3 regions of the Clostridium omnivorum genome follow, and region 2 is predicted to be linked to each of the others. Evidence: a T-box and tRNA genes for the amino acid it is inferred to sense, from the RefSeq annotation. Region 2 holds a T-box; the other regions hold tRNA genes.
What was found. The T-box of region 2 lies ahead of alaS (alanine--tRNA ligase). A T-box ahead of a tRNA ligase gene usually reads a tRNA of that ligase, here a tRNA-Ala.

Region 1 (14,297 bases), 2.0 Mb from region 2:
TGAACTTAAGCCCCAGTAAACGGCGGCCGTAACTATAACGGTCCTAAGGTAGCGAAATTCCTTGTCAGGTAAGTTCTGACCCGCACGAATGGCGTAATGACTTGGGCACTGTCTCAACAACAAATCCGGCGAAATTGTATTGCGAGTGAAGATGCTCGCTACCCGCGATTGGACGGAAAGACCCCGTAGAGCTTTACTGTAGCTTAGCATTGAATTTCGGTATTGTCTGTACAGGATAGGTGGGAGACTGAGAAGTAGGGGCGTCAGCTCCTATGGAGTCACCCTTGGGATACCACCCTGACAGTACTGAAGTTCTAACCACAGTCCATGAAACTGGTCGTGGGACATTGTTAGGTGGGCAGTTTGACTGGGGCGGTCGCCTCCTAAAATGTAACGGAGGCGTCCAAAGGTTCCCTCAGAGCAGTTGGAAATTGCTCGTAGAGTGCAAAGGCAGAAGGGAGCCTGACTGCGACACCCACAAGTGGAGCAGGGACGAAAGTCGGGCTTAGTGATCCGGTGGTACCTCGTGGGAGGGCCATCGCTCAACGGATAAAAGCTACCTCGGGGATAACAGGCTGATCTCCCCCAAGAGTCCACATCGACGGGGGGAGGTTTGGCACCTCGATGTCGGCTCGTCGCATCCTGGGGCTGAAGTAGGTCCCAAGGGTTGGGCTGTTCGCCCATTAAAGCGGCACGCGAGCTGGGTTCAGAACGTCGTGAGACAGTTCGGTCCCTATCCGTCGCGGGCGTAGGAAATTTGAGAGGAGCTGTCCTTAGTACGAGAGGACCGGGATGGACTGACCTCTGGTGTACCAGTTGTTCCGCCAGGAGCACGGCTGGGTAGCTATGTCGGGACGGGATAAACGCTGAAAGCATCTAAGCGTGAAGCCCACCTCAAGATAAGATTTCCCATAGCGTAAGCTAGTAAGACCCCTTGAAGAACACAAGGTTGATAGGTCAGGGGTGTAAGCGCAGTAATGTGTTTAGCTGACTGATACTAATAGGTCGAGGGCTTGACCAAATATTCTTAATCTGTTCAGTCTTGAGAGAATAACATTCTCTTAAAGGAAACTCGCTCAACAGAGTTGAGGAGTACTGATTAGTTAGCAAAATCGAAGATTTTGACTAATCATGTATCTGGTGGTAATGGCAAGAAGGTAACACCCGTTCCCATTCCGAACACGAAGGTTAAGCTTCTTAGCGCCGATGGTACTGCAGGGGAGGCCCTGTGGAAGAGTAGGACGCTGCCAGGTTAAAATGGATCTTTAGCTCAGTTGGTTAGAGCAACCGGCTCATAACCGGTTGGTCCGGGGTTCGAGTCCCTGAAGGTCCACCATACGGGGGTATAGCTCAGTTGGGAGAGCATCTGCCTTGCACGCAGAGGGTCAAGAGTTCGAGTCTCTTTATCTCCACCATATAACAGTCCGAAAGGGCTGTTTTTTTATTTTACTTTGTTTTCTTATTTAAATTTAATGTAATTATAAAGCAGACGATAAGTCTGCTTTTTTTTATTATTAAGAAGTACAAATATAATATATTAAAAATAAATCATAGAAAAAGACATTGTTATGGAAAAGAAAATAGAAATTTAGTTTTAAAAGACCATAGCGATTAATAGTATATTATATATAAAGTTATAAAGTGAATATAGTTTTTATTCAAAGAGTAAATGCAGTAACAGATATAAATAAATAGTGTATTATTTTTTAATTGCTTTTTTATAATTAAAACTGCAGTAATGGCGTTTAAGCTACTAGCTGTAGTTAAAATAAATAAAGGGGGAAAAAACATGAAAAAGAAGCTTTCAATAATTTTAACTGTTTTTCTGATTTCATCTATAGCTTTTACTGGATGTACTAAAAAGGATGAAGGAACAACAAGTACAGCTAGCTCTGATGTTATAAAAATTGGAGTATTTGAACCAATAACAGGAGCTAATGCAGCAGGTGGGGCACTAGAGGTAGAGGGAGTTAAACTTGCTAATAAGATGTATCCTGAGGTGCTTGGAAAAAAAGTTGAGCTAGTAGTAGTAGATAATAAGTCAGATAAAGTAGAAGCTGCTAGTGCTGCAGCTAGATTAGTTGAAAAAGAAAAGGTATCTGCAATTATAGGAAGCTGGGGAAGTTCTTTATCTATGGCAGCAGGAGATATAGTAAAAAAGGGAAAAGTTCCGGCAGTAGGAGCGTCATGTACAAACCCATTAGTTACAAAAGGAAATGATTTTTACTTTAGAGTATGTTTTATAGATCCATTCCAGGGTACTGTTATGGCAAATTACGCTTATGGAAAGTTAAATGCTAAAAAAGCAGCTATAGTAGAGGAAGTATCTAATGATTATGCGGTAGGTCTTTCAAAGTTTTTTACAGACTCATTCAAAAAACTAACTGGAGATGATAACTGTATAGTAGCAGTGTCAAATTACAATACAGGAGATCAAGATTTTACGGCTCAATTAACAAACATTAACGCTAAAAATCCAGATATTATTTTTGCACCTGGTAATTTTACAGAGTCAGCTCTACTAATAAAACAAGCAAGACAACTTGGAATAAAAACTCCTATTATAGGTGGAGATACATGGGAGACTCCAGAGTTTATAGATATTGGTAAAGACGCAGTTGAAGGGGCTGTATTTTCAACTTTCTTTACATCAGAAAAGCCAATAACAAAGGAATCAGAAAAATTTTTAGAAGCATATAGAAAGCAGTATAATAAGGAACCAGCAGCAGTTACTGCTCTATCTTATGATGCCTATATATTAATTTTAGATGCAATTAAAAGAGCTAATAGTTCAGACCCAGTAAAAATACAAGAACAATTAGCTAAGACTAAGGGCTTTGAAGGGGCTGCAGGTATTATAACTCTTGATGAGAATGGAGATGCAGTTAAAAATGCTGTTATAAAGGTAGTTAAGAATGGTAAGTTCACATATTTAGATACTATCGAACCTCAAAAATAATAGTTTTTAAAATTTGATATAATTCCAGTTTTTACTGGAATTATATCAAACTAAATTTATGGGTGGTGAGAATATGAGCTTTGAAATGTTTTTACAACATCTTACTAATGGAATATCCCTAGGCAGCTTATATGCACTTATTGCAATTGGTTACACCATGGTATATGGGATACTGAGACTTATAAATTTTGCTCATGGAGATATATTTATGATGGCTACATACTTTGCCTTTTTTGGTGTTGTTAGTTTTAGTATGCCTTGGTATGTATCATTTATTGCGGCTATAATTCTTACAAGTGTGTTTGGAATGATGGTAGAGGTATCAGCTTATAGGCCATTAAGAGATGCACCTAAAATATCTATACTTATATCAGCTATAGGTGCTTCATTTCTTATAGAAAATGTAGCTATTGTACTATTTGGGGGGAGGCCAAAGGCATTTCCTCAGCCAAAATTATTTACCCAAGTAGTGAAAATAGGAAGTGTTTCATTACAAAGGCTTACATTTATAATTCCAGTAGTAACTATATTGCTTTTGTTATTCTTAGTTTATTTAATAAATCATACAAAAAGTGGGATGGCTATGAGAGCAGTATCTAAAGACCATGAAACTGCTAGGCTTATGGGGGTAGATGTGAATAAAATAATATCCTTAACCTTTGGAATAGGTTCTGCACTTGCAGCTGTTGGAGGTATGATGTGGGGATTAAAATTTCCGCAGATTGCTCCACTAATGGGAATTATACCAGGATTAAAGTGTTTTATTGCTGCAGTAATTGGTGGAATAGGAAATATAACAGGAGCAGTAATTGGAGGATTTATTTTAGGAATTGGTGAAATTATGTTAGTTGCCTTTCTTCCAGGATTAACGGGGTATAGAGATGCATTTGCATTTATAGTGCTTATATTAATTTTATTAATTAAACCTACTGGAATAATGGGCGAAAAAATATCAGAGAAGGTGTAGGCTATGAAGAAAAGAAATATGATTTTAAATGCAATTTCTATTTTGCTTTTATTAGCTTTTCTTATTTATGCAAATAATAACTTAGATGCATATAAGGTTAGAATATTAAACCTCTGTGCTATATATGTGGTATTAGGGTTAAGCATGAATTTAATTAATGGGTTTACGGGACAATTCTCACTTGGGCATGCCGGTTTTATGGCAGTTGGTGCTTATACTACAGCAATTCTTACTATGCCTCAGGCCGTAAAAACTCAAAATTTTTTTATGGTGCCAATGATTAGACCACTAGATTCAATTACCATGCCATTTTTTCCAGCACTACTAATAGCCGGAATATTATCTGCTTTTGTGGCATTTTTAATTGGAGCACCTGCGTTAAGACTTAAAGGTGATTACCTAGCAATAGCAACTTTAGGCTTTGCTGAAATAATAAGGGTTATATTTACAAATACTCAAAGTATTACAAATGGTGCTCTTGGATTAAAAGGGATTCCTAATACAACAAATCTTTGGTGGAGCTTTGGAATTGCCTTTTTTACCGTGGTATTTATGGCGCTATTAATAAACAGTAGTTATGGTCGAGCGCTAAAAGCAATTAGAGAAGATGAAGTTGCCGCAGAAAGCATGGGCATAAACCTATTTAAACATAAAGTACTATCCTTTATTATAGGTGCATTTTTTGCTGGTATTGGAGGAGGTCTTTTAGGTAACTTGCTTGGAACTATTGATCCACTTATGTTTAGATTCTTACTTACATTTAACATACTTCTAATAATAGTTTTAGGAGGAATGGGCAGTATCACAGGAACAATTATATCTGCATTTATTGTAACTATAGCAGGTGAAGCTTTAAGATTCTTAGATGAATCAATTAATCTAGGGTTTGTAGTTATTCCAGGAAAAGCTGGGCTTAGAATGGTTATATTTTCTATGCTGCTTATGCTTGTAGTTATATTCTATAGAAATGGAATTATGGGTACAAATGAGTTTAGCTGGGATAGGATTATAGCGAGATTTACTAGAAAACCTCTTAAAAAGGAGGGAGAATAATGACTGTATTAAGAACTGATAATATAACCATGCAATTTGGCGGGTTAACTGCTGTTAAGGATTTTAACTTGACTTTAAATAAAGGCGAAATAGTTGCATTGATAGGGCCTAATGGGGCAGGAAAGACAACTGCATTTAATATGATAACAGGAGTTTATAAGCCAACAAAGGGTACTATCTACTATAATGAAAAAGATATTACAGGGACTAGATCTGATGTAATAACAAAGATTGGCATTGCAAGAACCTTTCAAAATATTAGATTGTTTAAAGATTTAAGTGTACTTGATAATGTGCTTATAGCAAATCATCTACATATTAAGTCTAATTTTCTAGAGGCTACTTTTAGGCTGCCACGATATATGAGAGAAGAAAGAAATATGCTTAAAAAGTCATTAGAACTTCTTGATATAGTTGGATTAAGTAATATGAAGAATGAAAAATCAAGTTCATTACCTTATGGAAAGCAAAGGAGGCTTGAAATAGCTAGGGCTTTGGCTACAAATCCACAGATTCTTCTTTTAGACGAGCCAGCAGCAGGAATGAATCCAAAAGAAACTGAAGATTTAACTGCATTTATAAAGGATATTAGAAATGAGTTTGATTTAACTGTATTTATGATAGAACATCATATGCAGGTGGTTATGGATATATCAGATAGAATATATGTATTTGATTATGGAATTACTATTGCTGAGGGCAGTCCTAGTGAGATTCAATCAAATCAAAGAGTTATAGAGGCCTATCTGGGGGTGAACGAAGAAGATGCTTAAGGTAGATAATTTAGTGGTTTCATATGGTGGGATTGAAGCATTAAAAGGAGTAAGCTTTGAAGTTGAAGAGGGGAAGATTGTTTCATTAGTTGGTGCGAATGGAGCTGGTAAAAGCACTATTTTGAGAACAGTTGTTGGTCTTGTAAAACCTAAGAGTGGGGAGATAGTTTACAATAATAAAAACTTACTTCAACAAAAGACAAGGGATATGGTGAAGGAAGGTATTGTATTAGTTCCTGAAGGAAGACGGGTATTTGCAAATCTTAGTGTTATTGAGAATTTAAAGATAGGTGCTTATTTTAGAAAAGATGAGAAAAATATAAAAGATGATATAGAATGGGTATATAATTTGTTTCCAAGATTAAAAGAAAGAAGTTGGCAGTCAGCAGGTACTCTCTCTGGTGGGGAGCAGCAAATGTTAGCAGTCGGTAGAGCGCTTATGTCAAAACCTAAGCTTTTAATGATGGATGAACCATCTTTAGGATTGGCTCCATTAGTTGTAAAGGATATATTTAGTATTATTAAAGAAATACACAAACAGGGAGTAACTATATTACTAATTGAGCAAAACGCAAATGCAGCCCTCCACATTGCAGATATTGCTTATGTTATAGAAACAGGAAGAATAACTTTAAAGGGGACTGGTAAAGAACTTCTTATAAATGAAGAAGTTAAAAAGGCATATCTAGGGCAGAGTGCGAAAAGTTAGGAATAGAGCTAGCAGAATTTAAACTGCTAGCTTTATTTTTTAGAATGGCTTTCTTTTTAAGAAATTATATTATTTATTAAGAAGGTTTTAAGCTATTTAGGCATATGTATACGAATTTAATTATAAATATAATGTATAGGGCTTTATATTTAAGAAATTTCATTAATATAGGCCTATATTTATAAAAAAGGGAGGTATATTTATGATTAAACTGTTAGGTATTTTAATTATTTTAGTTGGCTTTATTTTAAAACTAGATACCATAGCTGTAGTTGTGGTGGCTGGCATTACAACTGGTTTAGTTTCTGGAATGTCTTTTAATGAAATTATGACGGTATTAGGAAAGGCTTTTGTTGAGAATAGGTATATGTCGTTATTTATTATCTCTCTTCCTGTTATAGGAATACTGGAAAGGTATGGCTTAAGAGAAAGAGCTGCATATTTGATTGGCAAAATTAAGTCAGCTACGGTGGGAAGACTTACAAGTTTATACTTAGTTATTAGAACCTTGGCAGCTATGTTCAGCATAAGAATAGGTGGACATGTTCAATTTATAAGACCTTTAATACTTCCTATGGCACAAGGTGCTGCTAAATCAAGATATGAAAATATTGATGAAGAGGATGAGGAGGCAGTAAAAGGCTTAGAGGCTGCAGTTGAAAATTATGGTAACTTTTATGGACAAAACTTTTTTGTGGCTTCTGGCGGAGTACTTTTAATAGTAGGTGTTTTGAAAGAACTTAAATATAATGTAGAGGCATTAGATATAGCAAAGGCTTCACTACCAATAGCTATAATAATTATGGTTGTTGGAACATTGCAGTTTTTATATTATGACAAGAAATTTGATAAGAAATACAGGAATAAATAATGTATGGAGGTGAGATATAATGCTTAAAAATTCTTTAACTGAATTACTATATGTATTATGTGGACTAGTTTGCTTTTATTCTGTATATGCCACATTAAAAGATAAAAAACACCCTTCAAGAATTGCTACAGCACTATTTTGGGGTCTACTGGGTATCATATTTACCTTTAGCAGAATCGGTCTATTATGGGGTAATAAAAATATTTTTATAAAGGATATATATATAGGATATGCAATTTTAGTATTAACATTATTATCAGCTTCAAAGAAAGTTAAAATTGGTAAGTTTAAAGAATCTACAGAAGAATTTAAAAAGGCTGCTTCTGAAAAGGTTGGCAATAGTATATTTATACCTGCATTAACTCTTGCTATAGTTACCTTTGCAGTTGCGCAAATATGGACAAAACAATTAGGATCATTAGTTGCACTTGGAATAGCTGCAGTAGTTTCTGCTATTTTAGCACTAGTTATTACAAAAGGAAAATCTAGTGATATGGCAGAAGACGGCAGAAGGCTCTTAGAAATTGTTGGACCAGTTAACATACTTCCTCAGCTCCTTGCAGCTCTAGGTGCTTTATTTACAGCTGCTGGTGTAGGTACTGTAATATCAAATGGCATAAAAGGGGTTATTCCTCAAGGAAATATACTTATGGGAGTTATAGCATATTGCGTAGGTATGGCTTTATTTACAATGATAATGGGAAATGCATTTGCTGCGTTTGCTGTAATTACAGCAGGCATAGGGGTACCATTTGTAATAGCACTTGGCGGTAATCCAGTAGTTGTTGCTGCATTAGGATTAACTGCAGGTTACTGTGGAACTTTACTCACACCAATGGCTGCTAATTTTAATATAGTTCCTACTGCAATACTTGAAATGAAGGATAAGAGATATGGTGTAATAAAGTATCAGGCTCCAGTGGCACTTATAATGCTGACAATACATATAGTTTTGATGTATGTTTGGGCATTTTAGATATTTTAGTATAGGACTTTTAATTAGGTCCTATACTTTAAAATTTTTTATAGAATCTAGTAGTTTTGGAGGGCAGAAAAATGAAAATATTAGTTACTGGTTTTGATCCTTTTGGAGGAGAAAAGGTAAATCCAGCATTTGAAGTTATAAAAAAATTAAAGGATAATATTGAAGGGGCAGAGATAGTAAAGTTACAAGTACCAACAGCCTTTTATAGCTCTGTAAACAAGACTGTTGAGAAGATAGAAGAAATAAAACCAGATGTAGTATTAATGATTGGGCAGGCTGGTGGAAGGTTTGATGTTACAGTAGAGAGAATAGCTATAAATTTAGATGATGCCAGAATACCAGACAACGAAGGTAATCAGCCTATAGATAAGCTAGTAGACGAAGAAGGGCTTACAGCTTATTTTGCAACTTTACCTATAAAAGCAATTGTAAATAGAATTAAGGAAAAAAATATACCTGCAAGTGTATCAAATAGTGCTGGTACATATGTGTGCAATCATTTAATGTACGGTGTTTTAAATCATATCTATAAGAATAAATTAAATATAAAAGCTGGGTTTATACATATACCTTTTTTATTGGAGCAAGTTTTAAATAAACCTAATGTGCCTGCAATGACACTAGATAGCATGGTTACTGCTATAGAATCTGCAATAGAAGTAATTGCAAGGAATGAAGAAGAAGTAAAAGTAATAGGTGGAGTTATTTGCTAGTATAAAAGCTAACCCTTAAAGTATAGTAATACAGCTACTTTAAGGGTTAGCTTATGTTTATTTATGCTTATAGGCTCTATATCTCATAAAGAAGGCTATAGAAGAAAGTAGTCTTAAGCTTCCAACTATAAATAGCGCTATATAGATGTTGGTCCAATGCTTTAAATTCATGCCTAATATAGGTGCCGCCATTAAGGTTATATTAGTAAGCACTGTATATATTCCAATATATAAGGTTCTGTTTTCATTAGGTGCTGATTCATATAGGTTATTTAGAAGCAGCAGTGTAGTTCCAGCTACTGCAGAGCCAGTAACAAAATTAAATAAAACAACATGAATTATATTGGTTGATATCATGTACATAAAAGGAGTTAAGCCCATAATAAAAATAGCTAAAAATATACTAAATTCATTACCTTTTTTCTCGGATAACTTTTGCCATAATGGAAAGGTAATTGCTTGAGCAATACAAGATACTGTAGTTATAAGAGCAGTCCAAGACTCATTTGAGTGAAGTATATCTACTTCATAACTAAAGAAAAGAGGCCAGCCCATTTGCCAAGCAAAGTGAAACATAACTACACAAATGCAGTAGTGGAGAAATCTTTTATTTGAAGTAGTCATATTAATAATATTTTTTATGTTATGTAAAAAGGAACTGCTTTTGAATTCAGTAATAGTTTCAATTTGTCTATTGCTTTTATCTAATTTATATTTAGTAAGTGAATATATCTCAAAAATAGCTAGAATAAAAGCTATGATAAAGAATACTTGATAGAATTTTATTCTCTCTGTATTACTTTTAGGTATGTAAAATAGCAATTGGCCTGTTATAAGGGTAACGACAAGGGCACTTATTGTAGATAGAGCACTTCGTTTTGAAAAGGCTCTACCCCTCCAGGTTTCAGAAAATATATCTGCCATGTAGGATTGCCAGCCCATAGTTGCTATAGAGTTAGGAAAGTTCATTGCCCCATAAAGAAGAACGAACAAGCCAGGTTGAATCCATGCAGGTAAAAATGGTATTAAAACAAAAAGTAAAAAGAAGCTTCTTCCAAATCCAAAGAAAAGCCCTGTTACTCTTTTTTTATTTTTATATTTTCTAAAAAGGTAACTTCCAATGAATACTGCAAGAATTGAAAAGATAGCTGGATATGAATTTAAAAGAGCTATATCATTATCCGTACCATTAAGACGCTTTGTATAAAGGCTTGCAAAAGGAATAACTAAGTTTATTGATAGAGCTTGAAGTATGCCGTTTATATTATTTACCGATAAATTATAATCCAAAATTGACTTCGATTTATTTTTGAAAAGTTTCATAAAAATGCCTTAACTCTTTAAGCTAAAGCTGCACCCCCTTTGTTGTTTTGATACCAGCCCCTAGTATTATATTAATTGAAACCTTCGTTAAAAGCAAAGCAAATGTTATTTTTCATTCATTAACAAATTGTTAATACATCTGCTATAATAAATGTATTAAAATGTTAGTATTACATGAAGTGTTTCTATTAATAATTAAGAAAAAGACCTATATGGACTTTTTAAGGAAACTTAAATTATAAAGTAAAAAGTACCCACTGGTCTAACTTTAAGGAGGATGCAATGTCCTTATATAGAGTAAAGCAGTTTTTTTGGGCAATTACAGCTAAAATGAGCTTAGAGGATATAAATTTTATAAAAAGCTATCTAAATTCTTCAGAAGTAGAATTATTCAATACACTAACGGGTTATGAACAAAAGCATTCAGTAAATGTAGCCATGGATGTTAAAGAAACCTGTAGAGCTAAAAATATGAATAGTTATAATATGATTAGAGTGGCACTTCTTCATGATATCGGCAAAACACAGGCTAGATTGAATCCTATAGAGAAGTCTATTTTTGTTATTATAAATAAATTATCTAAAGGCAGGCTTAAAAATATAAAAACATTAAAAAAAGTAGAGAAATATTATAATCATGGAGAGATAGGTTATAGAATATTAAAAGAATGTGGTAAATATGATGATCGTTTTTTGTATCTCATAGAAAATCACCATAACAAAAGTATAGTCGGAGACAAAGAACTGGAAATACTTATAGAAAGTGATGATAAAAATTAAATTGTTTCTATTTGTATGCTACTAGATTAATGTGCATTAATAACTGATTATATGAGGGCTAATAATAATTATGGTTACCTAAGGATATAGGAGGGCTTTATGAATTCTAAAGAGAGAAGAAAGTATATTGAATCACTTCTTTTACAGTCTAATGAGCCGCAAAAAGGAAGCAATCTAGCAAAAGAATTAGGGGTTACTAGGCAAATAATTGTAAAAGATATCGCTATTTTAAGAGCTGAGGGTGTAAATATAATTGCAACGCCGGATGGATATATAACACCAAAGGAACAAAAGAATTCAATAAAAAGGGTTATAGCAGTATGCCATAAGCCTGAGGATATAGAGAATGAGCTTAGCTGCGTTGTAAAGTTTGGAGGAATTGTAGAAGATGTTATTATTGAACATCCGTTATATGGAGAAATGAGGGGCATGCTTATGATAAAAACCCTATATGATCTTCAAAACTTTATTCAAAGGCGCAGTGAATATGAGGCGGAACCATTATCAGCTTTAACAAGAGGAGTTCATTTGCATACTATAATTGCGGAAAACGAAGAAGTTATGGATAGAATAGTAAAAGAATTAAAGGAAAAAGGTTATTTATTATATGAATAAAAACGAAAACATGGAGGTTTTCATGGAAAAGGTAGCGCTTTTAAGATGTGAAGAATATGATGTAGACTTAATAGAAAAAAAGCTTAGAGAGGGCTTTCAGCTTTTGGGTGGAGATTCTTTTTTACGACAGCTTATTCCAGAAAATAGTAGGGTTTTGTTAAAGCCCAATTTATTAAGTGTAGAAGGTGCAGGATCGCCGGTAATAACTCATTATGCCGTTTTTGAAGCAGTAATTAGAATAATAAAGGAATATTCAAGTGATATTACCTTTGGAGATTCTCCAGGCTTTGGAGACCCTAGAAAGGCTGCTGAAAAGTCTGGGCTTATGGAAGTTGCAAATAAGTATGGTGTAAAGTTTGATGATTTTAGAGAAACGGTACATGTTAAGCTTGATGAGTCAATTTTGTGTAAGTCATGGGATGTTGCAAAAGCAGCTTATGAGTCTGATGTTTTGATAACTTTACCAAAGCTAAAAACTCATGCTATGGCATATTTTACAGGAGCAGTAAAAAATCAATTTGGATGCATATCAGGAACTCAAAAGGCTTCATGGCATACTAGAATGCCTGATGCAAATAATTTTTGCAAAATGCTGCTGGATTTAAATACAGTCGTTAAGACAAGCTTTGCAATTTTAGATGGTATAGTAGCCATGGAGGGTAATGGACCTAGAAATGGCCAGCCACATAAGATGGATACAATTATTATGGGTAAAAGTATTAGTGCCGTGGATTCAGTCGGTGTAAGGCTCATTGGATATGACAATCCACTAGATACACCAGTATTAAAAGAAGTAGCAGATCATAAATGGGGTACAGTGTTACCAAAGGATATTCAGGTTTTAGGTGAAACTATAGATACTATGAAAGCAAGGAATTTTAAGCTAAGCAGGACGGGAGGGAGTTTTTATTTTAAAAGTCCAGCAGTTACAAAGTTTTTAGCAAAGATGCTGGCTCCAAACCCAGTTTTAATACCAGATAAGTGTATTGGGTGTAAGCGATGCCAAGAGGTTTGTCCGGAAACCCCAAAAGTAATATCTATGGTGAAAACCGGAGATAAATTTAATCCAACTTGGGACATGAGCAGATGCATAAGATGCTTTTGCTGTCAGGAGTTATGCCCTGTAGGAGCAATTGAGACAAAGCATTCAACTATTGGAAAAATATTAGGTCATAATAAGAGGTGAGCATTATGAAAAAAAGAGCAGCAGGAATAACTACATTGATTATTTTAATCCTTGTGGTTGCGTTTTTTGACAGAATAGTTAACTTTATAGTTAATATAAAGTGGTTTAAGGAAGTAGGCTATTTATCAGTTTATTTTACGAAAATAGTGGCTGTGCTTGAACTTATGGTACCTATATTCCTTATCGTTTATTTGGGAATATGGTTATACTATAGAAGCATTAGAAAAAGTGTTATAAAGCTTCAAGATGTTGTAGAAATAAATCCAAAGAAAAAGTCTCTAGAAAGAAAAATATTCGTTATAGCTGACTTATTTGTATCATTCTTAATTTCTTATGGAGTTGCTTCTAATTATTGGTATAGGATATTACAATTTAAAAATTCTACTAACTTCAATGTAAAGGATCCAATATTTAACATGGATGTTTCATTCTTTATATTTAAGCTTCCTCTAATTGAATCTATTTATGCGGCGCTAATGACACTGCTTGTATTTTTGGTAATAATAACTTTAGTTATATACTTTGTTTTTAGTGCAAAGGATAGAATAATTTCAGGAAATGTTAGAGATAGAATAAATTCAGTAAAATCCGTAAGAAGCGGGCTTACTAAATTTGCTGGAAAACAGCTTGCAATGGTTTCTTCATTAATTTTATTGCTTTTGTCCTTTGGATATTTAATAAGGGCATGGAATTTAGTATATAGTCCAAGAGGAGTAGCTTTTGGAGCAAGCTATACTGATATGCATGTAAGCTTAATATTCTTCAGAATAATAACAGTAGTGTCTATTATTGCAGCAATAGTTATTTTTATAAGTGTACTTAAATCTAAGGTTAAGCCCATTATTATATCTGTCTCAGCAATAATAATATTAATGGTACTTGAGGGAGTTGCCTCAATGTTGGTTGAAAACCTTGTTGTAAGATCAAATCAAAAGTCTTTAGAGCAGCCTTATTTACTTAATAACATTAACTATACCAGAAAGGCCTTTAATATAGAAAATGTTGAACAAAAACCATTTGAGGTTAAAAATACTTTAACGAAGGAAGATATAGGTGCTAATAAAGATACTATAAATAATATTAAAATAAATTCCTTTAAACCATCACTTGAATTCTATAATCAGGTACAGGTAATAAGATATTACTATGGATTCAATGATATTGATGTAGATAGATATACGATAAATGGAAAGTATAATCAAGTGTTTGTAGCTCCAAGAGAGATAAATTTGGATTCCTTAGAGGGCAATGCAAGTACATGGCAGAATAAACATTTAATTTATACCCACGGCTATGGAGTTGTTATGAGCAAGGTTAATTCTGTTACTTCAGAAGGCCAACCTGATTTTGTAATTAAGGATAT
Region 2 (14,297 bases):
ATTGAGGTGATTTTTTATGCTTTGGGTTAAGAAAAAGAATAATAACGATGAAAATTTATATAAAGAGTGCTTAAGTTTATTTAGTGAAACAAAGTTAAATACAACTGAAAAATATGACCATGATAATATTGTTAAACTCATTGATGAAATTAGAAAATTTTATAAAGATAAACTAGATAGAAAAGAAATATCTATTCAAGCTGAAAGAATTAGACTTGAAGCTTCAATTGGTAAATATAGCACTAATTATTCAAAGAATGTTACAAGTTTATTCATAGGAATGCTTTCAGCATTATGTGTATTATTTATTGATAAAATAGGAGTATTTAATGATACAAAGATTCAAAATATATCTAGTTATCTATCTGGGCAAGTGATAATATTAATTAAGTTATTAAGTTTTTTGTTAATTATCTTATATTTAATGAAACTTACTGGTGATAGGTATACGAAAATAGAAAAGAAGTTATCAATAATAAATAATATAAAATTGCAGGTATTGGAGGATATTGAAAAAGAAATAGAAATCAAGAATAAGAAAGAAATTATAAATAATGAAGTAGCGGCAACAGTACAGAAAGAACAACCTAAAGAACTAATAAGACCTATTTCTCAGCAAAATAATGGTAATTGGAATGTTGAAATTAATGTCCCTTCCATTGTTGATACTTTTGCAAGTATATATAAAGTAGGGAAATTTGTGACGAAGAAGTTTAGGAAGAAGAAATAATATATCTTAATCTGTGTCGAAAAGTTTTAATGAAATAATCACAACCAGTTCGATGTTGCTGACATATAAAGTATCAGCAATTTTAATGTACATCTATAATGGCCAGTTGCTTAATGATAAGGTTTACTCAGAAAATAAATTAGTTACTGTAATTAATTCATAGAATATATGAAAATTACAATACAATTATAAACTAAAGTTAATTAGAATAATAATTAGAGCTAAATTATTGGTTAATTTTTAATAGTAAATATATTTTTTAGTGTAGGATGGGTGAAAGGATTATAAGAAGGAGAGATGTACATAAATTGAGTAAATCAAGAATTTATCAAGAGCTAGAATTAAAAGATATTGAACTCATTATGAAAAAGAGTTTTGAAAATGATACCTTAGTGGATAGTTATGATTTTTTAAAAGGCGGATTATTTAACACAACTTATGTAATAAAAACTTTAAATCCTACAAAAAAGCTAGTACTTAGAGTTGCTCCTATTAGAGAGGAACTACTTTTAAATTACGAAAAAAGTATGATGAAGTCTGAGCCAGTTATATATAGACTATTAGAGAGTAATGGGATTCCTACTCCAAAAGTTTTAAAGTGTGATATTACACATGAGATAATAAATAGAGATTATATCGTTATGGAATATATTGAAGGCATATCATTGAGTCATCCTTCTTTTCCAAGAGAGGCTAGAAATAAGATAAAAGAAGAGTTAGGAGCATATACTGCCAAAATACATAATATAAAATCCAACACCTTTGGATGGATTACTCCAGAAGGTAATATAAGGGGTTCAAATAAATGGGCTGATATTATAAGTGAATTGGCGCAAGAAATCTCAGAAAAGACAGCAAGAAATAATGTTTTTGATCATAGTGATATTAAAGTTTTCGATAGTTTTTTTAGCAAGCATATAGAACTTTTTGATATTAGTGTTAAGCCTAGTTTAGTTCATAATGATTTATGGGATCCAAATATTATAGTAAATAAAGTTGATGGAAGTTGGAAGATTGTAGCTATTATTGATGCAGATCGTGCTATGTTTGCTGATAGTGAATATGAGTATGTTCTTTGGTCCAATGATGCAATATTTATAAATGGATATGGAAAAGAATTGGATATGACTTTTGAAGGAAAATTGCGAAGGAGAGCATATTCTATGATATTAAGTTTTATGGTTTCTTATGTACATAAGGTTCAATCTAATAATAAAAATGACTATGGAATTACAAAAAGGTGGGCATTAGACGAAGTTAATTTAATAAAAGAATTTATTTAATAATAAAATACTATGTGATTTTTAAATCATTGAGCAAAATAGTATGAAGAGGACATACAGTCCTCTTATTTTTATGCATTGGGAGAATTATTTACGATAATATGTTGAACTTTACTGCATATCTTATCAAATTTTTTTGTCAGTGAGGAGCTTAAATTGCAATCGAATTTTATTTCATCAACTTCTATACCTATTATATAGCCTGGAGGCACATTCCCATTTTTCTTTAGTACATTTATGAGGCTTAGTTCGTGTTGTGAGTAAGTGTCACTAAGGTAAGGAATAGATTTTTCAAGAGGTATCAGTGTAAGCGAACCAGGTATGATACCATAATAGGTTGCATCGATAATAAATAAAAAATCATCTTTTTTGATGTTGTCAAAGCAGTAATCCACATCAGTTTCTCCCATTATAACCTCTATGTTATTTTTTCTTAGAATTGATTTTAAGTTTTCTGCAACCTTTATAGCTATGCCTTCATCACTCATAATAGGATTCCCAATAGCTATTACTTTAGTTTTCATAATTTGCCAACCCCCCATCAAAAATAATTTGTTACTTTTGTATTTTTACTGGTTTTAGCTTATAATTACATATAGTAATTATATGAAGCAGGGACTATAAAGTTAACTTGTCTATGCAAAATTATTTAAATTTATGAATAATTATAAATCCATATGTATATTTTTGTGATTTAAATTTTTATTGAGGATGAAACAACAGGAGGTAGTAATATGTTTGACTGTCATATGCATGCTAATTTTTCTACAGATAGCAGGATGAGAGTAGAAGAAATTTTAGCAAAATCAGAAGAATTAAATATAGGGTGTATTATAACTGAACATATAGATTTTAATTTTCCAAGACCAGGTGAATTTATTTTTGATATAGATGATTATTTTAAAACTTATAATAGATATAGAGGGGATAAATTTCTTTTAGGTGTTGAACTTGGAATGAAAGATGATTGTATTTCAGATAACAAAGAAGTAGCTGAAAGGTATCCTTTTGATTATATAATTGGTTCAATTCACATGATTAATAATACTGATTTATATTATGAGAAACTATATAATGGACGTACTAAAAATCAAGTATATACAGAATATTTTCAATGCATGCTCAAGAATATAAAAAATCATACTTTTATAGACAGTCTAGGTCACATAGACTATATTGCTAGATATGCAAGATATGAAGATAAAGAGCTTTATTATAATGAATATAGTGATTTGATAGATGAAGTGCTTAAAATGGTAATCAATAGCGGCATCGTTTTGGAACTTAATACTAAAAGACTTGCTGACAAAGGTTCAGTAGATAACCTTATTGAAATTTACAAAAGATATAGAGAACTTGGGGGATTAAACGTTACAATTGGTTCCGATGCTCATAACATGAATGATATAGGTAAAAACCTTAATGTAGCTCTAAAGCTTGCGGAAGTATGTGAACTTAAGCCAGTATATTTTAGAAATAGAAAAGCAGAATATATGTAAATATATATAAAATAGGCTGCAGGGTATATAACAAGTAAGTATATATAATCTGCAGCCTTAGTTCTATTATTTATTGATAATCCACATTTGATCGCCACCATATTCTATTCCCGCACAGCTGCCATTATCTATAAGTACTGGGCGGTTAGTTTTTTTGTCTATTAGTTCTACTACAATATTGGCAAGCAAATTTTCTTCAACTAAAGGAATCATTTTATCATCTCTAGGACCGTTACAGAGTATAAAATCCCTTTTATTCGTATATGTTTCAATTTTAAGCTTATATTCATTGTTTTCAACCTGAATTAATACATCATTATTTTTTCTTGATATATTAAGTATGCTTCTATTTAAAGTAGTAAATTTTATGAAACTATCATTTACCCTAAAACCAATAAGAAAGCCTCTAAAGCTTCCGAAAAGAAATGGAATATGACCTATTGAGCAGCTGAGTGCAGCCCTAGTATTATTAAAATTATTGCATTGAACCCATATCCAAGAATGAGGGAAGGACTTTCCCCAATTTTTTTCGATATAACCTTTTCCACCATTAAAATCAATACATTGGCCATTGATATTCAAAGCTCCCGATAAATCCATATCAATTGCACATACTTGACTAAAGCACTGCATGAACTTTAGATAATTGTAATAGCCCATACTTCCGGGGTTAATCAAGGAATCAGGCCATTTTAATACATTTTTAAAAGTTATATTACCACTTATATTAAGATTTATGTCTTTGATATTTAACGACAATCCATTTAAGGAAAAGCTATTCTCTCCCACACTTGTTTCTAACTCATTTTTTGAACTTTTAAAATTTACAGTAGAGTATTTTAAATAGTTATAGGAAGCAGTAGAAGCGGTTAGAATTTGAATAAAGCTGTGGGATTGTGACGTATTTTTGCCTAAAAATATTCCTGGAATAAATGCATAAACGTTTTTTTTAGAAGAATCTACTAGTTTAAAATACCAGCCCTCAAAAAAGTTTATTCTTTTATTATTTCCATGGTAAGAATCAGGATTTATTAATGCTTTCATTTTATAGTATTCACCTTTCACAAATTCTTTATTTTCAGTGCAGCCTTTGGGAATCTCACGCTAGTAGTGAATAAAAAGACCTTATAAAGTTTCTAAAAGTATTATATAATGGACATTAAGCAAAGTTTAAAATTAAATGCTATAATAGTTTTAACTAAGTCGACCTGATTTATAGCATGAAAAATACATTTTAATAAGCCAAGTTTAATTAAGTAGAGTGTAAAAGGTCAAAAAGAAGGTGATTAAATGGATTTATTTACTATGGCTATGAATAAAAGTTCTGGTAATAAGCCTCTTGCTGAAAGGATGAGACCAAGAAATTTAGATGAATTTTATGGTCAAAAACATATAGTTGGTAAGGGAAAACTCCTTAGAAGACTGATTGAAAATGATAGCTTAACATCAATAATTCTCTATGGACCTCCTGGAGTTGGAAAGACAACTTTAGCATCTATAATATCAAAAGAAACGAAGTGTGAATTTGTAAAATTAAATGCAACTTCTATTGGTGTAAAAGAGATTAGAGAATATATAGAAAAAGCAGAAGATAATTTAAAATTTTATGGTAAGAAATCTATATTCTTTATAGATGAAATACATGCTTTGAAAAAAGGTGCTCAACAGGATTCTCTGCTAGATGCCATGGAAAAAGGTATTATAATACTAATAGGTGCAACCACAGAAAATCCATACTTTGATTTAAATGGTGCAATTTTAAGCAGAGCAAAAGTATTTCAAATGGAACCTTTAACAGAAAATGATATAGTTCTCATACTTGAGAATATATTAAAGGATAGTGAAAGAGGTTATGGTGGATTAAAAATTAATATAGAAAAAGCAGCACTTCAATGTATAGCTGAATTATGCGGTGGCGATGCTAGAACTGCAATAAATGCTCTAGAACTAGCAGTACTTTCAACCCATAAGAATAGTGAGGGTATTATTATTATAGAAAAAGAAAGGGTATTGGAAGCTCTTCAAAAGCCAGCTGTAAATTATGATGCAACAGGGGATAATCATTACGATATTATTTCTGCTTTTATTAAAAGTATACGAGGTTCAAACGCTGATGCAGCTTTATACTGGTTTGGAAGAATGGTTGCTGGTGGTGAAGATCCTAAATTTATAGTTAGAAGGCTTATTGTTCATGCTTCAGAGGATATTGGAATGGCAGACCCTAACGCAATGCTTATTGCTCAGGCAGCAAGTAATGCCCTTATGATGGTGGGTATGCCAGAAGCTTCAATACCAATTGCCCAAGCTATAATTTATCTTGCAAAAGCTCCAAAATCCAATTCAGTTTGTACTGCAGTATTTAAAGCAATTGAGGATGCAAAGTATAATCAATACAGAGTACCTCCACATTTAAGAGACACCCACTATAAAGGAGCACAGGCCTTAGGAAATGTTGGATACAAATACCCACATGACTACCCAGGACACTTTGTAGAGCAAGAATATTTTCCTAAAGAAATGGGAAAGAAGACTTATTATAATGAAGATTAAAAAAAATTAGTATGAGCTGGTTTTGCTATTTACATAAATATTGGTTTTGAAATTGTTGACAATAATACTCTGATTTGATATTATAAATTTGAAAACATAGTAAAACACTCAACATTGAAAGGGTGATTATATGAAGCTATCTACCAAAGGAAGATATGGAATTAAAGCAATGGTGGATTTGGCTATTCACTATGGTATGGATCCTGTGTCTATAAAATGTATTTCAGAAAGGCAGAACATATCAGAATACTATTTAGAACAGCTATTTTCTCCATTAAGAAGAGCAAATCTTATAAAAAGTGTTAGAGGTGCTCAAGGAGGATATGTATTAAATAGAAAGCCTGAAGAAATAACTATATATGAATTAATGGAAGTATTGGAAGGCCCCGTAGAAATTTCTACATGCATTGATGACAAGAGCTGTAACAACGTTGATTGTTGTGCAACAAGACTTTTATGGGCAAAAATAAAAGAAAGCATTGATAGTGTTACAAAATCCACAACCCTAAAGGATATAGTGGATGATTATTATAACATGAAAATTACCAATAGCGAAGGAGAGAAAAAGCATGAATAAACCAATATACATGGATTATGCTGCTACCACTTACGTTAAGCCAGAGGTTCTTGATGAGATGATTCCTTATTTTACAGAGCATTTTGGAAATCCATCCTCAATTTACTCATTATCAAGAGAAACAAAAAAGGCAATAGATAAGGCAAGGGATAGAGTAGCAAAAGCTATAAATGCAGATAGTAACGAAATATACTTTACTGGCGGTGGATCTGAAGCAGATAACTGGGCATTAAAGGGAATAGCATTTGCACACAAGAATAAAGGAAATCATATTATTACTACAACAATAGAACATCATGCCATACTTCATGCTTGTGAATATCTTGAAAAAAATGGATTTGAAATTACATATTTACCAGTAGACGAGTATGGATTTATAAAAATAGAGGATTTAGAAAAAGCAATATCTGATAAAACTATTTTAGTTTCAATTATGTTTGCTAATAATGAAATAGGAACAATCCAGCCTATAAACGAAATAGGAAAACTATGTAGAGAAAAAAAGGTTTTATTTCACACAGATGCAGTGCAAGCAGTTGGAAATGTAAATATTGATGTAAAAGAAATGAACATTGACTTGTTATCTATGGCTGCTCACAAGATTTATGGACCTAAAGGTACAGGTGCTCTTTATATTAAAAAGGGTGTAAAAATAGATAATCTTGTACATGGTGGCGGTCAGGAAAGATCTAAAAGAGCTGGTACTGAAAATGTAGCTGGAATAGTTGGACTTGGAAAAGCAATAGAGCTTGCTTCGGAAAATATGGAAGCTCATTCAAAGAAGCTTACAGAGCTAAGAGATAGACTCATAGAAGGGCTTTTAAAAATTCCTTATTCAAGATTAAATGGACCCGTAGGTGAAAAAAGATTACCAGGTAATGCAAATATCTGCTTTAGATTTATAGAAGGAGAAGCTATATTATTGTTATTGGATCATATGGGAATATGTGCTTCAAGTGGTAGTGCTTGCACATCTGGTTCGTTAGATCCCTCACATGTACTTTTAGCTATAGGACTTCCTCATGAAATAGCTCATGGTTCTTTAAGGCTTAGTATGGGAGACGGAACAACTGTGGAAGATGTAGATTATGTTATTGAAACAGTTGAAAAAGTAGTTTCTAGACTTAGAGATATGTCACCTCTATGGGATGACTTTATTAAGAAAGGGGATAAATAACATGCAATATAGCGAAAAGGTTATGGATCATTTCATGAATCCTAGAAATGTAGGAGAAATAGAAGATGCAAATGGCATTGGTGAAGTAGGTAATGCTAAATGCGGAGATATAATGAAAATATACTTAAAAGTTGAAGATAATATAATTAAAGATGCAAAGTTTAAAACTTTTGGTTGTGGTTCTGCCATAGCTTCCTCAAGTATGGCTACAGAGCTTATTATTGGCAAGTCTCTTGAAGAAGCTTGGGAATTAACAAACAAGGCTGTTGCAGAAGCGTTAGATGGTCTTCCACCAGTTAAAATGCACTGTTCAGTTTTAGCTGAAGAAGCAATCCATAAAGCAATTAATGAATACAGAATATCTCAAGGTTTAGAACCATGGGATTATGAAGAACACGATGATATACATGATCAAGTACACGGAGAATAATATTTTATGAAATATAACCCTAAAAGGGTTATATTTTTTTATGTTTTGGAAAAGATAATCTTAATTGTTACTAAATATATAAATAATGAGATGAATAGTATGTATAGAAGCAAGGATTTTATCTTAATGGATGTAGTTGATATAAAAGGAAAGAAAATAGGATTTGTCAAGGATATAATCATCAATTTTAATAGTGCAGAAGTTGAAGGGTTTATTGTTTCATCATATAAGTTTTTTAAAAACACTGTAAATGTTTATGTTGAGGATATCATTTCCTACAGTAATATCATGGTAGTAAAAAAAACTTGTGAAAACAAAGTACTTAAATTTTCTGACATAAAAAACATTGACATTATTGATAGAGATGCTGCTGTACTCGGAATGTTAGAGGATATATTATTTGATAAAGCAAGCTTTGAAATAAAGGCAATAATAGTATCTACAGGGCTTCTACAAAATTTAATTTCTGGAAAAAAGGTTTTTCTCATGAAGGAATTATTACTTGGAGAAGAAGGTATACTTAAAATTAATCCTGTATCAAATATGGAATTCTCTAGCGTACCACATAGATTATTGATGGAAGTTGATTGCAATGAAAAAGAAAATCATTAAGTATATAATATTGATAGCTATATTTTTCACATGTGGTATTGTGATTTATAAAAGTACTATAGTTAAGGAAGTACTATATCTTATTTTTATGTCTTTTATTATAGCGTATACAATTAAACCCCTACAAAAGCTATTAATTAAAAGGGGAATTAACCAGAGAATTGCTGCGGCTTTGCTTCTCATAGTCTTTGTGTTATGCGCTGTTTTAATTTTGATAGTTATAATTCCATCTATTTTTAGAGAGAGCTTAAATGTAAATAATTCATTTATAAAACTTGAGCATTATTTTAATGAGTTTTACAATAAGTTAAAACCTTTGAAAAATAATAAAACTCTATTTGTGATTCTAGAAAATATATATGAAAAAGTAAATGTACAATTTGTTTCTATGCTAAATAAGTTTCTGGATAATGCTTTTTCTATAGGGGAGAATCTTATATCTCTCGCAGTAATTCCTATTGTGGTTTACTACTTTCTTGCAGATAGTGATATTATATTTAATAGACTAATTGTAGTTTTTCCATGTAAGAGCAGGAGTATAATAAAAAAAATACTATGCCATATAGATAAGATTATGGGAAGATATATTATAAGCCAATTTTTACTTTGTCTTTTAATTGGAATACTTACATTTTTTATATTGATTTTTTTAAAAGTTGATTTTCCGATAATATTATCCATATTAAATGCTGCTTTTAATATAATTCCTTATTTTGGACCGCTTTTTGGAGCACTTCCGGCAGTTTTTATGGCACTTCTAATTTCTCCAAAAACTGCAATTTACGCTTCAATATGTTTATATTTTATTCAGCAGATAGAAGGTGACATAATATCACCAAAAATTACAGGAGATAGCGTAAGTATGCACCCCCTATTAGTTATTATTATACTTATTATTGGAGGCAAGATAGGTGGATTTATTGGAATGGTATTAGCGGTTCCTATAGGAGTAATTATTAAAATAATATACGAGGATTTAAACTACTATTTATTTTAAACTTGGTCATTTACAATATTATCTATCGCATGGGTATACAACCAATATTGACATAAATAGTTTTTTAATTTATAATCTTTATAAATCAATATGCGGCAATGATGAGAAGGAGTATAGTTATTGATTCATTTAGAGAGGAAGTGGCTGGTGGAAACTTCTTGATAGATAATTAGAAGCTGTCTCGGAGTCAGGCAAATTAAGTGATACAGAAATTAATTTTTTTAATACTGTATAATTAGGGTGGTACCGCGGAATAAACTTTCGTCCCTTTTAGGGATTTGAAGGTTTTTTTTATTGTTTATTTTAAAAATGAATATATTAATATTTCAGGAGGTAATTTAATATGAAAAAGATGGGTTTAAACGAAATAAGAGAAGCCTATTTAGAATTTTTCGAAAGTAAAGATCATTTAAGAATGCCTAGTTTTTCTTTGGTTCCAAAGAATGACAAGAGCTTACTTCTTATAAATGCAGGTATGGCACCTTTAAAGCCATATTTTACAGGACTTCAAACTCCACCTAGCAAAAGGGTAACTACCTGTCAAAAGTGTATTAGAACAGGGGACATTGAGAATGTTGGAAAAACATCAAGACACGGTACTTTCTTTGAAATGCTCGGTAACTTTTCATTTGGAGATTATTTTAAGAATGAAATTATTCCATGGGCTTGGGAATTTGTTACTGTGGTATTAGGCATTCCTAAGGATAAACTATATGCAACAATTTATTTGGAAGATGATGAAGCTTACGATATATGGACTAGTAAAACAGACATAGATCCATCAAGAATATTTAGACTTGGAAAGGATGATAATTTCTGGGAAATAGGTCAGGGACCTTGTGGGCCATGCTCAGAGATTCACTATGATAGGGGAACTGGAAAGGTTACTACTGTTGAAGAATTTATTAAAGCTGCTGATGAAGACAGAATAGTAGAGTTTTGGAATTTGGTATTTACTCAGTTTGATAAGGACGAAAATGGAGTATATAATAGATTGGCAAATCCAAATATTGATACTGGTATGGGACTTGAAAGAATTTCAACAATAATGCAGGGTGTTGATAACATTTTTGAAGTTGACGCTATCAAAAACATACTACTTAAGGTTTGTGAAATTTCAGGTGCAAAATATAATGAGAATAGCAAAACTGATGTATCAATTAGAATAATTACTGATCATGCTAGAAGCGTTACCTTTATGATTAGTGATGGGGTACTTCCTTCTAATGAAGGTAGAGGATACGTATTAAGAAGACTTTTAAGAAGGGCTGCTAGACATGGAAAACTTCTTGGTATTGAAGGAACCTTCCTAACAAAATTGTGTGAGGTTGTTATAGATAATTTTGGAGGAGCTTATCCAGAACTAAAGGAAAAAGAGGAATATTTAAAGAAGGTTATTCAATTAGAAGAAGAAAGATTTGCAGAAACTATAGATGGGGGAATGCAAATATTAAGGGATTACACTGATGAGCTTGAAAATGAAGGAATAAAAGTGCTTTCTGGGGATAAGGCCTTTAAGTTATATGATACTTATGGTTTTCCATATGAATTAACTGAAGAAATACTTGAAGAGAAGGGAATAAGTGTTGATTTAGAAGGTTTTAACAGAGAGATGCAGTCACAAAGGGAAAGAGCTAGAGCTGCAAGAGAAGATTCAAATTACATGGGAAGCGATGATGGTATATTGAATAAGATACCTGCAGATGTAAATACTACTTTTGTAGGTTATGGTGAAACCAAGTGTGATTCTAAAATTCTTCTATTGATTAAAGATAATGAGTTTGTATCAAACTTAGAAGCTGGTTCTTCAGGTATAATTGTTTCTGAGCAAACAACTTTCTATGCTGAAATGGGAGGCCAAGTTGGAGACAAAGGATTAATATACAACTCTAATTTTAAAGCTCAGGTTTTAGATTGTAAGAAAAGCATAGCAGGAAAAGTACTTCATTTCGTAAATGTTCTCGAAGGAACTGTGGGCGTTGATACACAAGCTACTTTTGAAGTGGATAAAGCTAGAAGGAACAACATACGCAAAAACCATACTGCTACTCATATGCTTCAATCTGCTTTAAAGCTAGTACTTGGAAGTCATGTTCATCAATCTGGTTCTTATGTTGATGAAGATAAGTTAAGATTTGACTTCACTCATTTTAGTGCTCTATCTGAGGAAGAGATAACTAGAGTTGAAAATATAGTTAACGAAAATATAATGACAGTATACAGCGTTGATACTGATGTAATGTCAATCGATGAAGCAAAGCAAAGTGGCGCAGTTGCTCTATTTGATGAAAAGTATGGCGATAGCGTAAGAGTAGTATCTGTAGGAGAATTCAGTAAGGAACTATGTGGAGGAACTCACGTATTTAATTCAGGAGAAATAGGTTTGTTTAAAATAACTTCTGAAGCTGGAGTAGCAGCAGGAATAAGAAGAATAGAAGCAGTTACTGGATTTAATGCAATAAGATTTGTTGAATATAAGGGTAACCTTCTAAAGGAAGTTGCTGAAACTCTTAAATGCACAGAAAAAAATATTATTAATAAACTTCATTCTCAGTCATCTGAGCTAAAGGAAAAAGACAAGGAAATTGCTGAGTTAAAATCAAAATTAACAGGCTCCATTGAAGAGGATATACTTAGTACTGCAAAAGAAGTTAATGGAATCAAGTTAGTTGCAGCAGCACTAGAAGAAATCGATGGAGATTCCTTAAGGAATCTTGCTGATAAACTGAGAGATAAGATTTCAGATGGGTTAGTTGTACTTGGGAGCAGCAGCAATGATAAGGTGCAGTTTGTAGCAATGGCGTCAAAAAATGCAGTTTCAAAAGGAATACACTGTGGTAAGATCATAAAGGAGATTGCAACTATTGCTGGCGGTGGTGGTGGAGGAAGACCAGACATGGCTCAAGCAGGAGGAAAAAACCCAGAAAAGCTACAAGATGCTATTAATCAAGTGAATATTATAGTTAAAGACTTGGTTAAATAGTATACTTTTTAGTAAAAATAACTTATAATATATGTATAAATAAACCTTTTATCCGTAAATGGATGATAAAAAAGGGGTGAAAGAGCAATGGGGAATAATGATAATACAATGCAATTTGATTTAGCTAAAGATAAAAAGGATTTGACTAAGGAAATTTTGACTGAGGTCTATAATTCCCTTATGAAAAAAGGATATAATCCAGTAAATCAACTTGTAGGGTATTTAATTTCGGGAGACCCTACTTATATTACCAATTATAATGGTGCAAGAGCTTTGGTAAGAAAGCTAGAAAGAGATGAGATACTTGAGGAAGTTTTGAAATCCTATCTAGGTATAAAATAAAAGTGCCCTTATGGGCATTTTTATTTTAACTTTATGCATAATATGAGGAGAGAAGTATGCGAATATTGGGATTGGATGTAGGTGAAAAGACTATAGGAGTTGCAGTTTGTGATCCTTTAGGATTTACTGCACAAGGAATAACTACAATAAAAAGGGTAGGAAAAAACAAAGATTTAGAGGAAATAAATAAAATATGTAAGGAGTACTCTGTTGAATCAATAGTTGTTGGGCTGCCTAAAAATATGAATGGTACAATTGGACCATCAGGAGAGAAGATATTAAAATTTTGCGAATTAATAAAGGAATATACTAATCTTGAAATAAGAATGTGGGATGAGAGACTTACTACGGTGGCTGCTCATAGAGCAATGCTTGAGGCAGATTTGTCTAGAGCAAAAAGAAAAAAGATAGTAGATAAGATTGCCGCTACATACATATTACAAGGTTATTTAGATAGTTTAAGTAATAAAAAATTATAAATAAAAAAAGGAGAGAAAAGAATGGAAAACGATGTAAGCACAATAATTTTAACAGACGAGAACGGTGAAGAAATCGAATTTGAGGTTATCACTAAGCTTGATATTGAAGATAGGGAATATGTTATTGTAGTTCCAATGGATGAGGAAGATGTTGATGCTATTGCACTTAGAATTGATCAAGATGAGAATGGCAACGATGTTTTAGCAACAGTAGACGACGATGAAGAGTTCGAAATGGTAGCAGAAGCTTATGAAACCTTGTTTTCAGACAATGAATTAAACTAATAAGGAATTATCATATTTTCTATTTACTAACGATTATCAATTGACAAAATGCTGCTATAGTATTATTATAGTGCATATATCTGTTTATAGTAAGAATGCTATAATTTAGCAAATTGTGAAGCGGGGTATTATAATGTCAAATTTATCTCCTAGCGAAATAGAAAAATTGAAAAATGATTTAAAACAAAAGGGTTATAAGCTTACTCCTCAAAGGAGAGCTATAGTAGATATAATAATTAAAAACGAAGGTAATCACTTAACTACTGAAGAGATATATGATCTTGTAAAAGTAGAATGCCCAGAAATCGGTCTTGCAACTGTTTATAGAACAGTGCAGCTTCTCGAAGAAATGA
Region 3 (2,416 bases), 1.5 Mb from region 2:
ATATATTTTCTTAAATTTAAGTGTTTATTTCCAACGTATTAAGTTTATATTTATCTACCTCTCATATGCTTTCATATACTTTAAGTTTCACATAGTGACACGCAAGGCACAGTATTAATATAAAATAGTATATTATAACTCTATCTTAAGTTATACATACACTATATCTTAGGCTGTGATAGATATGTGGTATAAATTGCAATATTATTATATAGAACTTTTAATAAACACCATGGTTGATATTAATAAAAAGCTTTTAGATAAGCATTCAACGAACACCTTTAAAATCTAATATTATGCTGCCGCATTTAAAAACAGTCCAGATTAATTTGCAAATTACTCTGGACTGTAACAGCTTGCATTATTAAAAACAAAATAAAAAACAGTCCATTTGGACTGTTTTTTTGGTGGAGATAAAGAGATTCGAACTCTTGACCCTCTGCGTGCAAGGCAGATGCTCTCCCAGCTGAGCTATACCCCCGTATGGTGGACCTTCAGGGACTCGAACCCCGGACCAACCGGTTATGAGCCGGTTGCTCTAACCAACTGAGCTAAAGATCCATTTTAACCTGGCAGCGTCCTACTCTTCCACAGGGCCTCCCCTGCAGTACCATCGGCGCTAAGAAGCTTAACCTTCGTGTTCGGAATGGGTACGGGTGTTACCTTCTTGCCATTACCACCAGATACATGATTAGTCAAAATCTTCGATTTTGCTAACTAATCAGTACTCCTCAGCTCCGCTGAGCGAGTTTCCTTATAAAATAGGCTTTGAAAAATTTATTCTCTACAATTTAGAATTATATTATATGCATAATACAATGTCAACACCTTTCAAAAAATTTTATTAAAAAGGCACAGGTATTAGAAAATCCCTGTGCCTTTTTAAGGAGTAATATTTATCGAGCTATTACTCGTACCACAAAATTAATATGTGCTAATTTATAAATATTATACATATACTCTCACCCAATTAAAATAATAACTATTTATAGTTGCAACTTTATTAGTTCTACTTTAAAAATAAAAAAACAGCCCTTTCGGACTGTTATATGGTGGAGATAAAGAGACTCGAACTCTTGACCCTCTGCGTGCAAGGCAGATGCTCTCCCAACTGAGCTATACCCCCGTATGGTGGACCTTCAGGGACTCGAACCCCGGACCAACCGGTTATGAGCCGGTTGCTCTAACCAACTGAGCTAAAGATCCATTTTAACCTGGCAGCGTCCTACTCTTCCACAGGGCCTCCCCTGCAGTACCATCGGCGCTAAGAAGCTTAACCTTCGTGTTCGGAATGGGTACGGGTGTTACCTTCTTGCCATTACCACCAGATGCATGACTTATCAAAATCTTCGATTTTGTCAATAAGTCAGTACTCCTCAACTCTGTTGAGCGAGTTTCCTTTAAGAGAATGTTATTCTCTCAAGACTGAACAGATTAAGAATATTTGGTCAAGCCCTCGACCTATTAGTATCAGTCAGCTAAACACATTACTGCGCTTACACCCCTGACCTATCAACCTTGTGTTCTTCAAGGGGTCTTACTAGCTTACGCTATGGGAAATCTTATCTTGAGGTGGGCTTCACGCTTAGATGCTTTCAGCGTTTATCCCGTCCCGACATAGCTACCCAGCCGTGCTCCTGGCGGAACAACTGGTACACCAGAGGTCAGTCCATCCCGGTCCTCTCGTACTAAGGACAGCTCCTCTCAAATTTCCTACGCCCGCGACGGATAGGGACCGAACTGTCTCACGACGTTCTGAACCCAGCTCGCGTGCCGCTTTAATGGGCGAACAGCCCAACCCTTGGGACCTACTTCAGCCCCAGGATGCGACGAGCCGACATCGAGGTGCCAAACCTCCCCGTCGATGTGGACTCTTGGGGGAGATCAGCCTGTTATCCCCGAGGTAGCTTTTATCCGTTGAGCGATGGCCCTCCCACGAGGTACCACCGGATCACTAAGCCCGACTTTCGTCCCTGCTCCACTTGTGGGTGTCGCAGTCAGGCTCCCTTCTGCCTTTGCACTCTACGAGCAATTTCCAACTGCTCTGAGGGAACCTTTGGACGCCTCCGTTACATTTTAGGAGGCGACCGCCCCAGTCAAACTGCCCACCTAACAATGTCCCACGACCAGTTTCATGGACTGTGGTTAGAACTTCAGTACTGTCAGGGTGGTATCCCAAGGGTGACTCCATAGGAGCTGACGCCCCTACTTCTCAGTCTCCCACCTATCCTGTACAGACAATACCGAAATTCAATGCTAAGCTACAGTAAAGCTCTACGGGGTCTTTCCGTCCAATCGCGGGTAGCGAGCATCTTCACTCGCAATACAATTTCGCCGGATTTGTTGTTGAGACAGTGCCCAAGTCATTACGCCATTCGTGCGGGTCAGAACTTACCTGACAAGGAATTTCGCTACC

Region 1: it has a tRNA-Ala gene. The T-box ahead of alaS (alanine--tRNA ligase) is inferred to sense a tRNA for this amino acid. The anticodon was not compared.
Region 3: it has a tRNA-Ala gene. The T-box ahead of alaS (alanine--tRNA ligase) is inferred to sense a tRNA for this amino acid. The anticodon was not compared.

What each region holds. Positions count from the first base shown of each region.
Region 1 is NZ_BRXR01000001.1:2,050,035-2,064,331, forward strand. It holds rRNA gene bsdE14_RS09740 (23S ribosomal RNA) at 1-1,021, shown strand, start outside; rRNA gene rrf (5S ribosomal RNA) at 1,137-1,253, shown strand; tRNA gene bsdE14_RS09750 (tRNA-Ile) at 1,260-1,336, shown strand; tRNA gene bsdE14_RS09755 (tRNA-Ala) at 1,340-1,415, shown strand; gene bsdE14_RS09760 (ABC transporter substrate-binding protein) at 1,790-2,959, shown strand; gene bsdE14_RS09765 (branched-chain amino acid ABC transporter permease) at 3,033-3,926, shown strand; gene bsdE14_RS09770 (branched-chain amino acid ABC transporter permease) at 3,930-4,979, shown strand; gene bsdE14_RS09775 (ABC transporter ATP-binding protein) at 4,979-5,752, shown strand; gene bsdE14_RS09780 (ABC transporter ATP-binding protein) at 5,745-6,461, shown strand; gene bsdE14_RS09785 (DUF969 domain-containing protein) at 6,667-7,332, shown strand; gene bsdE14_RS09790 (DUF979 domain-containing protein) at 7,352-8,308, shown strand; gene pcp (pyroglutamyl-peptidase I) at 8,389-9,030, shown strand; gene bsdE14_RS09800 (MFS transporter) at 9,088-10,353, opposite strand; gene bsdE14_RS09805 (HDIG domain-containing metalloprotein) at 10,636-11,133, shown strand; gene bsdE14_RS09810 (transcription repressor NadR) at 11,233-11,748, shown strand; gene bsdE14_RS09815 (DUF362 domain-containing protein) at 11,771-12,934, shown strand; gene bsdE14_RS09820 (UPF0182 family protein) at 12,940-14,297, shown strand, end outside.
Region 2 is NZ_BRXR01000001.1:4,567-18,863, reverse strand. It holds gene bsdE14_RS00095 (hypothetical protein) at 17-730, shown strand; gene bsdE14_RS00090 (phosphotransferase family protein) at 1,039-2,013, shown strand; gene bsdE14_RS00085 (hydrogenase maturation protease) at 2,085-2,537, opposite strand; gene bsdE14_RS00080 (histidinol phosphate phosphatase) at 2,748-3,512, shown strand; gene bsdE14_RS00075 (tocopherol cyclase family protein) at 3,579-4,556, opposite strand; gene bsdE14_RS00070 (replication-associated recombination protein A) at 4,803-6,062, shown strand; gene bsdE14_RS00065 (RrF2 family transcriptional regulator) at 6,193-6,639, shown strand; gene nifS (cysteine desulfurase NifS) at 6,632-7,816, shown strand; gene nifU (Fe-S cluster assembly scaffold protein NifU) at 7,818-8,246, shown strand; gene bsdE14_RS00050 (PRC-barrel domain-containing protein) at 8,292-8,858, shown strand; gene bsdE14_RS00045 (AI-2E family transporter) at 8,839-9,855, shown strand; T-box leader at 9,945-10,127, shown strand; gene alaS (alanine--tRNA ligase) at 10,199-12,838, shown strand; gene bsdE14_RS00035 (IreB family regulatory phosphoprotein) at 12,926-13,180, shown strand; gene ruvX (Holliday junction resolvase RuvX) at 13,237-13,659, shown strand; gene bsdE14_RS00025 (DUF1292 domain-containing protein) at 13,681-13,944, shown strand; gene bsdE14_RS00020 (Fur family transcriptional regulator) at 14,078-14,297, shown strand, end outside.
Region 3 is NZ_BRXR01000001.1:1,492,557-1,494,972, forward strand. It holds tRNA gene bsdE14_RS06850 (tRNA-Ala) at 406-481, opposite strand; tRNA gene bsdE14_RS06855 (tRNA-Ile) at 485-561, opposite strand; rRNA gene rrf (5S ribosomal RNA) at 568-684, opposite strand; tRNA gene bsdE14_RS06865 (tRNA-Ala) at 1,051-1,126, opposite strand; tRNA gene bsdE14_RS06870 (tRNA-Ile) at 1,130-1,206, opposite strand; rRNA gene rrf (5S ribosomal RNA) at 1,213-1,329, opposite strand; rRNA gene bsdE14_RS06880 (23S ribosomal RNA) at 1,445-2,416, opposite strand, start outside.